2 regions of the Pseudoduganella sp. RAF19 genome follow, and region 2 is predicted to be linked to the other one. Evidence: predicted binding sites of a transcription regulator. Region 2 holds the regulator's gene; the other holds the start of a gene.
The links. The regulator FliA, encoded in region 2, starts transcription of late flagellar genes. The targets are predictions, from matches to a motif close to CTAAAGTTTNNNNNNNNNNNGCCGNTA.

Region 1: the regulator FliA is predicted to act here: its motif matches at 977-1,003, upstream of AB4Z19_RS27960 (flagellin N-terminal helical domain-containing protein).

Annotation. Positions count from the first base shown of each region.
Region 1 is NZ_JBFREF010000013.1:66,641-70,401, reverse strand. Features, by position in the region: gene AB4Z19_RS27965 (S-4TM family putative pore-forming effector) at 1-285, opposite strand, end outside; gene AB4Z19_RS27960 (flagellin N-terminal helical domain-containing protein) at 1,096-2,673, shown strand; gene AB4Z19_RS27955 (flagellar protein FlaG) at 2,772-3,146, shown strand; gene AB4Z19_RS27950 (hypothetical protein) at 3,638-3,761, shown strand, end outside.
Region 2 is NZ_JBFREF010000003.1:308,155-311,915, forward strand. Features, by position in the region: gene flhF (flagellar biosynthesis protein FlhF) at 1-1,069, shown strand, start outside; gene AB4Z19_RS09285 (MinD/ParA family ATP-binding protein) at 1,062-1,880, shown strand; gene AB4Z19_RS09290 (RNA polymerase sigma factor FliA) at 1,903-2,634, shown strand; gene AB4Z19_RS09295 (flagellar motor protein) at 2,616-3,362, shown strand; gene motD (flagellar motor protein MotD) at 3,364-3,761, shown strand, end outside.

The DNA.
Region 1 (3,761 bases), on a different contig from region 2:
TTCTTGCAGTTTCGCACTCCGCTTTGTGCGGTCCTTTTGAATTCGCTCCACTACCGCAGTATCCAAGAGCAAAACCGTTAGCGCGGCCAACGCAAAGTACGGTTTCAAATCTGGATAGTGTGGTGCCAGCAGGAGACTTAGTACCGGTAATGCAACCGTAAGGACAATGAACCAACCTTGCGTACTTTTCGCTCTGCTGGAAATGACAAATCTGGCGCGCAGCAAGGCGATGAACTCCGATTTACGCTGCTTTTCCGCAATCTCATTATTGATAAGTGTAGTCATTGTCATTGAATGAAATCTTCCCAGTCACCGATAAATGGTAACAGACATTTCAATCAATTGCCTCAAATCCAACACTAGTTGCTGTTACGAAATCTTCATGCAGTGCTGTGCACAGCACCGAACAACCAGAAGCCATGTTCAAAAACATCAGGCACTTCGAGAACTGAAACGTGTTCACCAAAGACTAAATCTAGGTCCATAGATCACTGCTGAATATGACTCCAAGAGTTACATCCGCAGGGGAACTACGGCCGCTATGACCGAAACTTCGCTTCATCTCAACGCAGTTCGTTGATGAGTACCGTAGCGGCAAGGATATGGGTTTAATGACAGTAACGAGCGGTCATGACGACGAAAGCGAACCCGTGTGGGTCCCAAATTGCTGTCACGTCAGGTCTATATATCGCCCGCTGCGTTACCGTTTGAAAGAATACTGCCAGGTGCTCGCCGCAAGCTTCCTAGATAAAGCTAACGAATTGTTGAAGTTGAACAGATTGTCGTGACTAGTCACCGATGACACTTTTGATAAAGGCGGGGCGTGACGGCATCAAGTGGCAAGAAGGAGTTTTAGGACAACTACAAATATTCGTTTGAACCCTAAAGTTCCAGCAGAACTTGTCGCGTGAGACGGTAGCAATGGCACCTCTTTGACTATAGAGCCAAAACTAGCAGTTTGGACTCGTCACTGCACTTCAAGGTTTCCGACGGTTCCCCGTAATCAGACACAACAGCGGCTTCATTGTCACAAGTAAGTGGCAGGCCAAAGTGAATGAGCAATTTGCCCAACTTACAGTACCGGAGACCTAGATCATGGCTCAGAGCATCAACACCAACGTTGCATCCTTGAACGCACAGCGTAACCTGAATGCGTCTCAAGCTTCCCTGTCGACCTCGCTGCAGCGCCTGTCCTCCGGGCTGCGAATCAATAGCGCTAAAGACGACGCGGCCGGATTAGCAATCTCCGAGCGCTTCACCTCGCAGATTCGTGGCAACAACCAGGCGGCTCGTAACGCGAACGATGGTATCTCGCTGGCGCAGACGGCTGAAGGTGGTCTCAGCACCGCCGGCGACTTGCTGCAGCGCATCCGAGAACTCTCCGTGCAGTCTGCTAATGGCACAAACTCTGATTCCGACCGCAAATCGATCCAGAACGAGGTGTCGTCGCTGGCAAAGGAGCTCGACCGCGTGGCCAATACCACTCAGTTCAACGGTCAGAACGTGCTGGACGGTTCCCTCACCTCCGCACAATTCCAGGTTGGCGCGAACTCTGGTCAGACCATCAATATCGGCGTGCAGTCGGCCCGTGCGACCGATATCGGCAACAACACCATGAAGTCCGGCTTCGATAGCACCGCTGCCAAATTCGTGTCCGACGCGTACGCCACTGAATCGAACGGCGTTATCACTGACGAGACGCTGACCTTCACTTCCGGCAACGGCGTGTCGACCACGGTCGACGTCAAGGGCACCAACATCATCACTGACGGCGCCAATACCGCCCACACTCTCGGCGACAGCGCGAAAAAGATTGCGGCGAACGTCAACGCGAAATCCGGTACTTCCGGAGTAACTGCGACCGCAACCACTGAAGCCAATCTCTCTGACCTGGCGGATGGCTCCTACCAGTTCGAACTGCGCGGCGACAACTCGCTGGAAGCTGATCCTAACTCAAAGGCCGTGACCATTTCGGCCAAGGTCAAAAGCGGCGATTTGTCAGCTCTGGCTCAGGCAATTAATGCTCAGAGCGGCACGACCGGTATCTCGGCCTCGATCAAGTCTGGTGCAAGCGGTAAGGAAATCCAGCTGACCAACTCGTCCGGCTCCGATATCCAGATCAAAAACACCAACGCCGACGCGACTGACAAGCTGGCAACGGCCAATATCCGCGGTGCAGATCAGCCCGCCTCCGGTAACAGTCCAGCTATGGCCGCAGCAAAGATTGCTGTCGGCGCGGTGAACACATTCGCTACGATTGGCGGCAAGCTTGACTTCTCGTCCGACAGCGGCTTTACCCTGTCAAGTAGCGTCGGTGCCGGCAAGATTGTTGGCGCTGCTACCGGTTCCGACCTGCAGTCCGTAGCCAAAATTGACGTGTCGACCGTGGACGGTGCCAACGCCGCCTTGAAGACCATCGACTCGGCACTGAACTCAATTAACAGCAACCGTGCATCCTTGGGTGCGATCCAGAACCGTTTCGCTTCCACGATCTCAAATCTGCAAACGACTTCTGAAAATCTGTCCGCGTCTCGTAGCCGAATCCAAGATACTGATTTCGCGTCTGAAACCGCCAACATGACCCGCGGTCAGATTCTGCAACAAGCTGGTACTGCAATGCTGGCACAAGCCAACTCGTTGCCTAACGGTGTCCTGTCCCTGCTACGCGGCTAATCCAGTATCGCCGGTTTATGTGATGGGATCACATATCTCGTAATTATCACCCCGGTATGCCGTTAGGCAGGCCGGGGCTTATGCACACGGGAAGCATCATGAGCGTCGATTCGATAACAAGTAAGTCCAACCAGATTGTAGAACGTCCAAACTCGAACGAAGTCAGTCTCCGACAAGGTTGGGAGCCTGCTTCGAGTGGAAGTCCCTCACCTGGAATTGATAACGCCGTCAATGACGGTACTCCCACACCGGCTTCGACTGAGATCACGAAGGCCGTATCCAAGCTGAACAAGGCTGCGCACGAGAAGGCGTTAGACCTGGAGTTCTCCATCGACAGCGACACAAAAATCTTAGTCGTTAAAGTCGTTGATTTGAACTCCAAGGAAGTGCTTCGCCAGATACCAACTGAAGAAGTTTTGGAGATTGCAAAATCAATCGACTGCAAGCTCAGTCTCATCAGGGATACTGCTTGAGATGACGAAATGAAGAGCAATCTTCATCGTGTTTCGGACGACTTTCTTGTCACCCTCTAATTGCTGTATCCGTATCGTCAAAAGCTGCCGCGTTACTTTTTTCAACGATTTCTATAGGAGATTTCAATGTCTTGGTATCTTGACCAATCTAGTCTGACGAAAAGCAGTGGCGGTGAATGGTGGAACCAAAAACACAACCCCGGGAGTACCGTTCCGATGTCCGGAATTTACAAATGCGTCGGATGTAAGAAGGAGGTCACCTGCAACAAGGGAGACCCGTTCCCGCCACAAAACCACCATCAACACCCAACCGGCCAGGGGCCAGTTCAGTGGAAACTGAACGTTCGCACGAATACTGAAGGCGAATAATCTGCAATGACAAACGCTGCCCTCCGGCCAGGCACCTCACTCGACCAATGACTTGCTCAAGTTACGGCGTAGTTCGAACTACTAATACTCTGCGCAGCAATGCTACTTTTGAGAGGAGAGCGATGTTTAAAAAAATTATGGCGGGGGCAGCAATTTTGTGCGGCATCGCGTTATCGATTTCGCAGATCTTGCAGCAACATTGGGTTAGCGCGGTCGAGTATCTTGTAGCTGGCATGCTGACCGGTA
Region 2 (3,761 bases):
TCCACCAGCACCAGCCCGCCCAATGCCGCCGCGTGCGGCCGCACCGGCCCCAGCTCCCGCCATCGACATGGACCGCATCACCGCCATGGTCGCCGACGCCGTCGCCGGAGCGAAAGCCACCGCCGCCGCTGAAATGAGCACCATGATGAGCGAGTTGCGCGCCATGCGCGGCATGATGGAATCCCAACTGGCCGAGATCGCCTTCAGCAACGGCCAGCAGCGCGAGCCGCACAAGAATGCCGTGCTGCGCGAGCTGCTGTCGGCTGGCTTCTCCGCCCAGCTGTCGCGCTACCTGACTGAAAAGTTGCCGGCCGGTGTCGATGCCCAGCGCTGGATGCGCAACGTCCTGGCGCGCAACCTGAATGCCATGGCGAACGAAGATGCGCTGATCGAGCAGGGCGGCGTGTTCGCCCTGGTTGGCCCGACCGGTGTCGGCAAGACCACCACCACCGCCAAGCTGGCCGCGCGCTGCGTGATGCGCCACGGTCCGGAAAAGCTGGCCCTGATCACCACCGATGCTTATCGTATCGGCGCCCACGAGCAGCTGCGCATTTACGGCAAGATCCTCGGCGTGATGGTGCATTCGGTGAAGGACGAAGCCGACCTGCGCATCGCTCTGAAGGAACTGACCAAGAAGCACACCGTACTGATCGACACCGTCGGCGTCAGCCAGCGCGATCATATGGTGGAAGAGCAGGTCGCCATGCTGCAAGGCGCGGAAGCGAATGTGAAGCGCCTGCTGTGCCTGAACGCCACGTCCACGCAAGAGACTTTGTCCGAGGTCGTACGCGCTTACCAGGGCAGCGGCCTGGCTGGTTCCATCATCACCAAGCTCGATGAAGCCGCGTCCATCGGCTCCGCGCTGGATGTGGTGATCCGCCACAAGCTGAATCTGTTCTACGTGTCCAACGGCCAGCGCGTGCCGGAAGACCTGCACCTGGCCGACCCGGCTGCCCTGATCGAGCGTGCCTTCAGCGGCGCCAAGCCGCAGTTCGTTGACGCCGATCTGCCTCTGGTAATGGCCAATGCCGGCCATGATGCTTCCCTGCGCGAGGTGCACCTTGGCTAATTTCGATTTCGACCAGGCAGAAGGCCTGCGCCGCATGCTGGCGGGGCCGCGGCCCCGTATCGTGACCTTCCTGTCCGCCACGCCGCAGGACGACAAGGGCATGATGATGGTTAACCTGGGCGCCTCGCTGGCCCAGGCCGGCAATGATGTGCTGCTGGTCGATGCCTGTGCCAGCGCGCACGGTGTGGCGTCGCGCCTGGGTGTCGATGGCGGCGCCAGTCTGATCAATGTGGCGCGCCAGCAGTGCGGCCTGAACCAGGTGATTCACGCTGCGCCGCAAGGATTTAATGTGGTGCAAATGACGCGCGGCGAACAGCGCCGCGGTCCCGACGAAGGCCGCCGCCTGGCCAAGGCTTTCGACGTGCTCGTCAAGCAGACCGGCATCACCCTGGTCGATGGCGAGTTCGATGGCGAAGCTTTCCCCGTGCCAGTCATGGCCAGCTCGGAAATTGTCGTGCAAGTTTCCAACAGCGCGGCTTCCATCAAGAATGCTTATCTGATGATCAAGCGCCTGAACCACGAACTGGGCCGCCGCCCGTTCGGAATTCTCGTTACCGGGGCTTCGGAAGCCGAGGCGAGGGTGGTTTACGATAATATGGCGCAGGCGGCAAGCCGTTACCTGGCAGTGAACCTGGTTTCCATGGGTTCCGTTCCAGCCGACGAGTACCTGCATCGTGCAGCACGCTTAGGGCGCGCGGTGGTCGATGCGTTTCCGCTGGCCGGTGCTTCGGTCGCGTTCCGTCAACTGGCCGGACGCTTTGCGCTGGCTGGCTCGGCATCACACTTTGCGGGGAGCAGCAACCATTTTTGAGCATTACAACAACTAGAATTTTATGTACACGGTCAAAGGGAAAGTAGACAAAGACTCTTTGCTGACGGAGCACATGCCGTTGGTTAAGCGGCTTGCCCACCACATGAAGGCCAAGTTGCCCCCGAGTGTGGAAGTGGATGACCTGGTACAGGCCGGGATGATCGGCTTGCTCGATGCTATCAACCGCTACGAAGAAACCCACGGCGCCCAGTTTGAAACCTATGCGGTGATGCGCATCCGCGGAGCCATGCTGGACGAGCTGCGCTCCTCTGACTGGATGCCGCGCTCGCTGCGCCAGGATATGCGCAAGATTGAAAATGCGATGGCCGTGCTGCAGCAGCGCCTGGGCCGTCCGCCCAGCGAATCGGAAGTGGCGAAGTCGCTCAAGCTGTCGCTGTCCGATTACCAGGAAATGCTGTCCGAAGGCGGCGGCCACCAGCTGGTGTATTACGAAGATTTCCACGACGAGGATGGCAATGATTCCTTCCTCGACCGATACGCACATGACGAGGAAGCCGATCCTCTGCGCGCGCTGCTCGATACCGATTTCCGCCAAGCGGTGATCGATGCCATCGATGCCTTGCCGCCGCGCGAGAAAATGTTAATGGGCCTGTATTACGAAGAAGAGCTGAACCTGAAGGAAATCGGGGCCGTGATGGGTGTATCCGAATCGCGGGTCTCGCAATTGCACACCCAGGCCGTGGCCCGCCTGCGTGCATCACTCCGGGAGCAGGCATGGACTGGTCCAGCATAGCCGGCGTACTGCTGGCGCTTGCCGGCATTCTCGTTGGCCAGGGGCTGGAAGGCGGCAAACTCACTTCCCTGCTTCAGCCGGCGGCGTTTGCCATTGTCGTTATCGGTACGTTTGGCGCGGTGATGCTGCAAACGCGCCTGCCCACTTTGCGCCGCGGCCTATCGATGCTGCGCTGGATTTTTCAGCCGCCCGCCGATAACCGCGCCGCGCTGGCGCGCGACATCAATTCCTGGAGCCTGGCCGCACGCCGCGACGGCTTGCTGGCGCTGGAGCGCTACATGCTCGCCTCCAAAGACAAATTCATCGCCAAGGGTCTGCGTATGATCGTGGACGGCATCCAGCCGGACAAAATGCGGCAAATGCTGGACATGGAAATCACCGCCTTCGAAACGGCCGAACGCCAGGCTGTGCGCATCTGGGAATCGGCGGCTGGGTATTCGCCGACCATCGGCATCCTGGGCGCGGTGCTGGGTCTGATTCACGTGATGGAAAACCTCACCGATCCGAGCAAGCTCGGTTCCGGCATCGCGGTGGCTTTCGTGTCCACCATTTATGGCGTGGGCCTGGCCAATCTGTTCTTCTATCCGATCGCGAACAAGCTGAAAAACATCGTCACGCGCCAGGTCTACCAGCAGGAGCTTGCCGCCGCGGTGTTCTACGATATCGCCACCGGTGACTTCACGCGTGTGATCGACGAGCGCATCGCCACGCTGATGCGGGAGCACTGAGATGCAGTACCGCCGCGCACGCAGGAAGTTCGACGATGAACCGGAGAACCATGAGCGCTGGCTGATTTCCTACGCGGATTTCATCACGCTGCTGTTCGCGTTCTTCGTGGTGATGTACGCGATTTCCTCCGTCAATATCGGCAAATACAAAGTCTTCTCCGATGCGCTGGGCGATGCTTTCGGCGGCCAGGGCGCAGCACCCTTGCAGAACACCGAAGTGCAGAATGTGCCGATCCCGAATCCGGCCCAGCGCCGCCGCGCGGAGCAGATCCGCAAGGAGAAGGAGCAGATGACGCACCTGGCCAACGATCTCGCCGCCACGCTGGCGCCGCTGGTCAAGGAGGGCAAGGTGAAGGTCACGCAGAACAGCCGCGGCGTGAGCGTGGAAATCAACGCCAG